Regions from separate parts of the Streptomyces sp. NPDC056061 genome, predicted to be linked through region 1. Evidence: riboswitches for the same ligand, from Rfam matches in the RefSeq annotation. Region 1 holds a riboswitch; the other holds the start of a gene.
The links. Region 1 has a riboswitch for glycine ahead of gcvT (glycine cleavage system aminomethyltransferase GcvT). Riboswitches for the same ligand answer to the same signal wherever they lie in the genome.
Positions count from the first base shown of each region.

Region 2: it holds a riboswitch for glycine, as region 1 does, so the genes downstream of both, gcvP (aminomethyl-transferring glycine dehydrogenase) here and gcvT (glycine cleavage system aminomethyltransferase GcvT) in region 1, are expected to answer to the same signal.

Region 1 covers NZ_JBHJWQ010000001.1:775,394-779,598, forward strand. The annotation lists gene glyA (serine hydroxymethyltransferase) at 1-109, opposite strand, end outside; gene gcvH (glycine cleavage system protein GcvH) at 130-507, opposite strand; gene gcvT (glycine cleavage system aminomethyltransferase GcvT) at 696-1,820, opposite strand; glycine riboswitch at 1,961-2,058, opposite strand; gene ACFC79_RS03340 (AAA family ATPase) at 2,238-3,020, shown strand; gene ACFC79_RS03345 (enhanced serine sensitivity protein SseB) at 3,057-3,827, shown strand; gene ACFC79_RS03350 (enhanced serine sensitivity protein SseB C-terminal domain-containing protein) at 4,033-4,205, shown strand, end outside.
Region 2 covers NZ_JBHJWQ010000038.1:8,860-13,064, reverse strand. The annotation lists gene gcvP (aminomethyl-transferring glycine dehydrogenase) at 1-2,259, opposite strand, end outside; glycine riboswitch at 2,454-2,549, opposite strand; gene ACFC79_RS33570 (PRC-barrel domain-containing protein) at 2,663-3,031, shown strand; gene ACFC79_RS33565 (DNA polymerase IV) at 2,956-4,205, opposite strand, start outside.

The sequences.
Region 1 (4,205 bases):
TCTCCGAGGCGATCATCTCGAGGGTGGACTGCTGTCGGTGGAGCTCGGCGTCGACGGCGGCGGCGACGTCCGGGTCCAGGTCGTGGAGGGATGAGTTGAGAAGCGACATCAGGTGGTCCCTTGGGGTCTTTAGTTGCCGGAGAACTCGGTGTACTCGTCGGCGGAGAGCAGGTCCTCGGGCTCCTCCGCGACACGTACCTTGAACAGCCAGCCGCCCTCGAAGGGAGCGGAGTTCACCAGCGACGGATCGTCCACGACGTCCTGGTTCGCGGCGGTGATCTCGCCCGTCACCGGCGAGTACAGATCGCTCACCGACTTGGTCGACTCCAGCTCGCCACAGGTCTCGCCCGCGGTCACCGTGTCGCCGACGGCGGGGAGCTGCGCGTAGACGACGTCGCCGAGCGCGTTGGCGGCGAACTCGGTGATGCCGATCGTGGCCACGCCGTCCTCGACGGCCGACAGCCACTCGTGCTCCTTGCTGTAACGCAGCTGCTGGGGGTTGCTCATGACCTGAATTCTCCTGTACGTGGGGGAGTGCTGATGAACGGTGGTCTTACGGTGTGAGACGAGACTGCGTCACTTTTGCGGCGTACGGATGTCGATCTCCGGCTCCGGCGCGGCCTGCGGGGCCCGTGGGTGCCGTCGTCACTTCCGACGCCCGTGGCGCGGATGTCGCTGTGACGCTTGTGAAGACGTCACTTCCGACGCTTGTAGAACGGCAGGGACACGACCTCGAGCGGCTCGTGGTTGCCCCGGATGTCCACGCCGACGCCCTCGGTGCCGGGGGCGGCGTACGCGGCGTCCACGTACGCGATCGCGATCGGCTTGCCCAGGGTGGGGGACGGGGCGCCCGAGGTGACCTCGCCGACGACCTCGCCCCCGGCCACCACGGAGTAGCCGGCCCGCGGGACCCGGCGGCCCTCGGCGATCAGCCCGACCAGCTTGCGGGGCGGGGCGGTCTCGGCGCGCTCGGCGGCGGCCACCAGCGCCTCGCGGCCGACGAAGCCGCCGTCCTTCTCGAACTTCACGACCCGGCCGAACCCGGCGTCGAACGGGGTCAGCTCGGTGGTCAGCTCGTGGCCGTAGAGGGGCATGCCCGCCTCCAGGCGCAGCGTGTCCCGGCACGAGAGGCCGCACGGGACCAGGCCGTGCCCGGCGCCCGCCTCGGTGAGGGCCTTCCACAGCCGCTCGGCGTGCTCGGGGGCGACGAACAGCTCGAAGCCGTCCTCGCCGGTGTAGCCGGTCCGGGCGATCAGCGCGGGGATCCCGGCGACCGTGCCCGGCAGACCGGCGTAGTACTTCAGACCGTCCAGGTCGGCGTCGGTGACCGAGGCGAGGATGGCGGGGGACTCGGGGCCCTGGACGGCGAGCAGCGCGTACGCGTCGCGGTCGTCGCGCACCTCGGCGTCGAAACCCTCGGCCCGGGCGGTCAGCGCGTCCAGCACGATCTGGGCGTTGCCCGCGTTGGCGACGACCATGTACTCGGGGGCCTCGGCCTCTCCCAGCCGGTAGACGATCAGGTCGTCCAGGATGCCGCCGTCCTCGGCGCAGATCATCGTGTAGCGGGCGCGGCCGGCGGCGACGGTGCCGATGTTGCCGACCAGGGCGTAGTCGAGGAAGTCCGCGGCCTGCGGGCCGGTGACGGTGATCTCGCCCATGTGGGACAGGTCGAAGAGACCGGCCCGGGTACGGACCGCCTGGTGCTCCTCGCGCTCGCTGCCGTACCGCAGCGGCATGTCCCAGCCCGCGAAGTCGGTCATGGTCGCGCCCAGCGAACGGTGCAGGGCATCGAGTGCGGTCTGGCGGGGTGCGGTGCTCATGAATGTGGCTCCCGGGGCATGACGACGAGGACGAACCCTCCCCATCTGTCATCGGAACCTGAGAGGTTCGCCGAGAGCCCCCGAAGGGTTCGGCTTGCACCTTGGGTGGAGCCGCGAAGCGGCCCGCTTTTCAGATCTGCCTCATCCGCGCGGTACGGGGCCTGAGAGATTCAAGGGAGGAACTTGCTCCTTCGGCGCCCGGCACATGCAGTGACCGGAACTCTCCCGCGCGGATTCAAACGGCCGTTATGCAGTTGGCCGGGTCATCATCGCACGCATCGCGCCGGAGCGGGGCGTCGGTCCCGGACGGAAATCGGCAGGTGGTCCCTTACCGGATCCGGCGGCGTGGACGGTTGTGCCGCATTACCTTTTCTTTACACTTCGATGCATGGGTGGACACCCGGCAGGGGGAGCGCGATGACGTTACGGCGGTATGCGGCGAGCCCGGGGCCCGTTGGCGCGATGCCCGCACAGCCGGGGGGACCGGCCGCGGAATCGTTCGACCGGCCCCCGCCCGTCGTGCGCGACCTGCGGCGGGGCGGCGGGCGGGAGCCGCACTCCCTGCGCTTCGCCGTGGGCGACGTGGTGGTGGTCTCCGGCCTCCCCGGCAGCGGCAAGTCGACACTGATCCGGCGGGTGGCCACGGTCCGCGCCGTCGACTCCCAGGACACCCGGGACCGCTGGGCGCGGCTGATGCCCCGCCCGCTGCCCTACGCCCTCTACCGCCCGCTCGTCCGCCTCGCCCACTACGCGGGGCTGTGGAAGTGCCTGTGCTCCGGCGAGTCCGTCGTCGTCCACGACTGCGGAACCCAGGCATGGGTACGCAGTTGGCTGGCCCGCCACGCGCGGCGACGGGGCCGGGCCCTCCATCTGCTCCTGCTGGACGTCACGCCGCAGACCGCGCGGGAGGGGCAGCGGGAACGCGGCCGGGGCGTCTCCGGGTACGCGTTCGCCCGGCACCGCAGGGCCGTCGGCAGGCTGCTGCGGGACGCCGGGGACGGACTGCCGCCGCCCGGCTGCGCCTCGGTGGTGCTGCTGGACCGGGAGGCGGCCGGGCTGTTGCGCCGGATCGCCTTCGCGCAGGTTCCGCCAGGCCCCGGAGGTCCGCCCGGGACGGACGCCCCGTCCCCGCCCCCGACGGGCGGCGGCGTCGCGGTGTCCGGCGACTGCTCCGCCGCCCGCCGTGGACGAGGTCGCTAACCTTCTGCCAACAGGCTCGGACGAGAAGGGAAAGCAGTGGACGTTCCGGCACAGGTCCAGCCCCATCCGCAGCACGGATGGCCGGCCAACGAGCTCGAAGAGGTGCTGATGGCCTCGGTGGGTGTGGCGGAGGCCGGCGGGCGCCTCGTCGAGGTACTCGGACGCAGTCAGGTCTGGGTGCCCCTGCCGAACGGCGGTGGTCCCGAATCAACCGACCTCGACCTGCCGACGCTGGAGATCGACGGCGCCGCGTTCGTCCCCGTGTACAGCTCCGAGCAGCAGTTCCTCAGCTGTGTCGGCGACCGGATGTCCTTCGCCGTCGCACCCGCCCGCGACTTCGCCCGCGGCCTGCCCCCGCAGCTCGGCATCGCCGTGAACCCCGGCGGCGCGGTCGGGATGCCGCTGCCGCCGCCCGCCGTGGCCGAGCTCTGCCGCGCCGGGCGCACCCCGCTCGACGGGCCCGCGAGCGGCGGCCGGGTCCGCCTGTACGAACCGGACTGGCAGGAGGAACCCATCGACTTCCTCTCCGCCGCGGCCGGTGAGTTCGAGGAGAGCGGCGTCGTGATCACCGCCCGCCGGGCGCTGGCCAGCGTCGAGGGCGCCGAGCCCGCCCTCTTCGTCGGCGTCGAGCTGTCCGACCGGGACGGCACCGTCCAGAGCGCCCCGATGGACGCGCTGGGCCGGGCACTGGGCCGCGTGGCGGTGCCCTGGCCGGTCAATCTGGTCCTGCTCGACGTGGCCCAGGATCCGGTCGGCGACTGGATGCGGGAGAAGCTCCGCCCGTTCTACCGGCGCGGGGAGCGGTAGCCGGGCCCGGAACGGTGGCACGGGCACGGGCGCGCGGACCGTGCCGCGGGCGGCCGGGGCGGGGCACCGTACCGGCCCGAGGCGTCAAGTCGGTGTCAGCACCGGCACCTAAGCTGGTTTGATGGCGGGTGCCACGGCATCCGCCGCACCCGTGTGCCCCGGGAGCGGCGCGCCGGCACAGTGGAACGAGGAGGGGCGGGACCAGGTGAGAGCGTCAGGCACCGCGGCGGCCGGACAGGTCGAGCACATGCTGCGCCAGGTGACGCCCGGACGCTACGACGCGTACGAGGCGCTGCTCCAGGCCCTCGCGGACGGCCGCATCTGGATGCTCCTCTGGCACGGCCGGGCCGGTTCGCCCGATGCCCAGTACGGGAACAT
Region 2 (4,205 bases), on a different contig from region 1:
GATCGGTCCGACTCCGGTGTCGGGGCCCGCCGAGGGCTGCAGCGGGTGGTTGGGCAGGTACGGAGCCAGGTGCGCGCGCACGCCGACCGGGCCGACGCCGGGACCGCCGCCGCCGTGCGGGATGCAGAAGGTCTTGTGCAGGTTCAGGTGCGAGACGTCGCCGCCGAACCTGCCCGGCCTCGCGAGGCCGACCAGCGCGTTGAGGTTGGCGCCGTCGACGTACACCTGACCGCCCGCGTCGTGCACCTCGGCGCAGATGTCCGCGACGTGCTCCTCGAAGACGCCGTGCGTCGACGGGTACGTGATCATGAGCACGGCGAGCTCGTCGCGGTGCTTCTCGATCTTGGCGCGCAGGTCCTCGACGTCGACCGTGCCGTCCTCGGCGGTCTTCACCACGACGACCTTCATGCCCGCCATCACGGCGCTCGCCGCGTTGGTGCCGTGCGCGGAGGACGGGATGAGGCAGATGGTCCGCTGCTCGTCCCCGTTGGCCCGGTGGTAGGCGCGGACGGCCAGGAGGCCGGCGAACTCGCCCTGCGAGCCTGCGTTCGGCTGGATGGACACCGCGTCGTACCCGGTGACCTCGGCGAGGCGCTCCTCCAGCTCACGGATGAGGGTGAGGAAGCCCTGTGCCTGCTCGGCCGGGGCGAAGGGGTGCAGCGCGCCGAACTCGGGCCAGGTGATCGACTCCATCTCGGTGGTGGCGTTCAGCTTCATGGTGCAGGAGCCGAGCGGGATCATGCCGCGGTCCAGTGCGTAGTCCCGGTCGGCGAGCCTGCGCAGGTAGCGGAGCATGGCCGTCTCGGAGCGGTGCTGGTGGAAGACCGGGTGGGTGAGGATCTCGTCGGTGCGCAGCAGGTTCCCCGGCAGCGCATCGGCGGTCGCGGCGTCCAGCGCGTCGATGTCGCCGTCGGCACCGAAGGCGGCCCAGACTGCGGCGATCTGCGTACGCGTGGTGGTCTCGTCGCAGGCGAGGGAGACCTGGTCGGCGTCGACGAGCCGCAGGTTGACACCGCGCTCGCGGGCGTCGGCCACGACGGCGGCGGCCTTCCCCGGCACCCGCACGGTGAGGGTGTCGAAGTAGCTGCCGGTCACGACGTCGGCGCCGGAGGCGCGCAGGCCCTCGGCGAGGACCGCCGCGTAGCGGTGGGTGCGGCGGGCGATCGTCCGCAACCCGTCCGGGCCGTGGTAGACGGCGTACATCCCGGCCATGACGGCGAGCAGCACCTGCGCGGTGCAGATGTTGCTGGTGGCCTTCTCACGGCGGATGTGCTGCTCGCGGGTCTGCAGGGCGAGCCGGTACGCCTTGTTGCCGTCCGCGTCGACGGAGACGCCGACGAGGCGGCCGGGCAGGCTGCGGGCGAACTTCTCGCGCACGGCCATGAAGCCGGCGTGCGGTCCGCCGAAGCCCATCGGGACGCCGAAGCGCTGTGTGGTGCCGACCGCGATGTCGGCGCCCAGGTCTCCGGGCGAGGTGAGCAGGGTGAGGGCCAGCAGGTCGGCGGCGACGGTGACGACGGCGCCCATCTCGTGGGCCTGCTTGATGACGGGGCGGATGTCGCGCACCGTCCCGGAGGCGCCCGGGTACTGCACCAGGACGCCGAAGACGCCGCGCTCGGCGATCTCGGCGGGGATGCCGTCCGTGAGATCGGCGACGACGACCTCCACGCCGGTCGGCTCGGCACGGGTCCCGATGACGGCGATCGTCTGCGGCAGGGTGTCGGAGTCGACGAGGAAGACGCCGTTCTTCACCTTGCCGACCCGCCGCGACAGCGCCATCGCCTCGGCGGCGGCGGTGCCCTCGTCGAGCAGGGAGGCGCCGGAGGTCGGCAGCCCGGTCAGCTCGGCGACCATCGTCTGGAAGTTGAGCAGCGCCTCCAGGCGGCCCTGCGAGATCTCCGGCTGGTACGGCGTGTAGGCCGTGTACCAGGCCGGGTTCTCCATGACGTTGCGGAGGATCACCGGCGGGGTGAAGGTGCCGTAGTAGCCGAGCCCGATCATCGGGGCCAGCACCTCGTTGCGGTCTGCCAGGGCGCGCAGCTCGGCGAGGACCTCGGCCTCGGTGCGGGCGCCCGGCAGCCCGAGGGCCTCGGCGCTCTTGATGACGTCGGGCACCGCGGCCGCGGTCAGCTCGTCCAGCGATCCGTATCCGACCTGGGCGAGCATCTTCGACTGCGCCTCGGCGTCCGGACCGATGTGGCGCTGCTCGAACGGAATGCCCTGCTCCAGCTGGGAGAGCGGAGTGCGACGGGGGGTCATGGTGGAGGCCTCCTGGTCTGTCACGACCTGCGAGGGGCACCCCGGCGCGGGTGCCCGAACGGCCTCCCCCTCTGTCATCTCGACCTGAGAGCTTCACCGGCGCACGCTGCGGAGCACCGGCTTTCACCGTCGGTGAGGATGGGAACCGCATCGGCGCTCGGCCGCACGGAACCCGCCCTGCTTTCCAGAGTGACCTCGTCCGTGCGGTACAGGGGCCTGAGAGATTCCGGGGAGGATTTGCTCCTTCGGCGCCTTCGGATCGGTTCCAAAGGCTCTCCCGCACGGGGTCAGCGGCCGTAACCAGCCTACCAGCGGGGGTCGTGGCGGAATTCTCGAGTGGCCGATCCCCCGGTTGTGCATTTCTGTAGTGCTTGTGGAGTAGCCGCGACCAGTGGGAGGGACCGTGCAGACCGACATCGATCCGCGCAGCCTGATCGGCCGCAAGGCGTTCGACCGCAAGGGCACCAAGATCGGAACCGTGGACGAGGTGTACCTCGACGATGCGACCGGGGTGCCCGAGTGGGCTGCCGTGCGCACCGGTCTCTTCAGCCGGGACGCTTTCGTCCCGCTGGAACCCAGCGAGCTCGTCGAGGACACCCTCCGCGTCCCGTTCGACCGTGCTCTGATCAAGGACGCGCCGGACTTCGGTGTCGGCCGTCATCTCTCGCCGGAACAGGAGCTCCAGCTGTACCGGCACTACGGTCTGGATTCCCTTCCCGAGGAGACCGCACCGGACAGGGACTTCGGCAGGCTGGCCGGCCAGGAGGAATAGTCCACGGGGTTCCGCACCAGGGGCAGCGGCTCGGACGGCCGCAGCTCCGGGTCGTCCATCCGGAACGTGCGCACCCGACCCGGCACCGACCCGGGTTCCTCGAACCGCACGGTGACCCGGCCGACGCCGCTGCCCTGGACCCAGCCGTGACCGAAGACGTCGTGGTGCACGTCGTGTCCGGCCGGCCACTGCCGGGCGGCGAGCCGCTCGGCGGTCTCGCGCTCGGCCCGGTCCGCTTCCGCGGTCGCCGTCCCGTCCGTCTCCTCGTCGGCCACCTCGGCCGCGCCCTCGGCCCCGGCCCTCGCGTCGGCGGCCTGCGCGAACAGATCCTCCTGCGTGTAGTCGGCCAGGCCCGTGACACCCACGCCCAGGAGCCGGACGCCCCCCGTGGTGTCCACGGCCTCCAGGAGCCGTGCGGCGGCCTCCCGGACCACCCCGGGGTCGTCCGTGGGCCCACGGAGCGTCTCCGACCTCGTGAGCGTGGAGAAGTCGTACCGACGCACCTTCAGCACCACCGTCCGCCCGGACCTCCCCGCCTCGCGCAGCCGCCGCACACATCGGTCGGCCAGCCGCTCCACCTCCGTCCTGACCCGCACCCGGTCGTGCAGGTCCATGTCGAAGGTGTCCTCGACGGAGACGGATTTCGCGTCCCGCTCGGCCACGACGGGCCGGTCGTCGTGGCCGAGCGCCATGCGGTGCAGCGAGCTGCCGTGCGCCTTGCCGATCAGGCGCACGAGCTCCGCCTCACCCGCGCGTACGAGATCGTCGACCGTCGTCATTCCGGCGCGGCGCAGATGGTCGGCCGTGGCGGGCCCGACGCCGGGGATGGTCCGTACGGGCATGGGCGCGAGCAGCTCCCGTTCCGTCCCGGGCTCGATGAGCCTGAGACCGTTCGGCTTCGCCTCCTCCGACGCGATCTTGGCCAGCATCTTGGAACCCGCGAGTCCGACCGAGCCCGTGAGCCCGGTCACGGCCGCGATGACCGCGCGCAGCTCCTCCCCGATCGCCAGCGCGGAGGCCCGGTCGTCGGCCGTCCCGCCGGCCTCCAGGTCGACGAACGCCTCGTCCAGGCTGAGCGGCTCCACCAGCGGGGAGAGCCGCCCCAGCAGTTCCATGACCTGGTCGCTCACCGCACGGTACAGATGGAAGCGCGGCACCAGATAGGCCGCGTTGG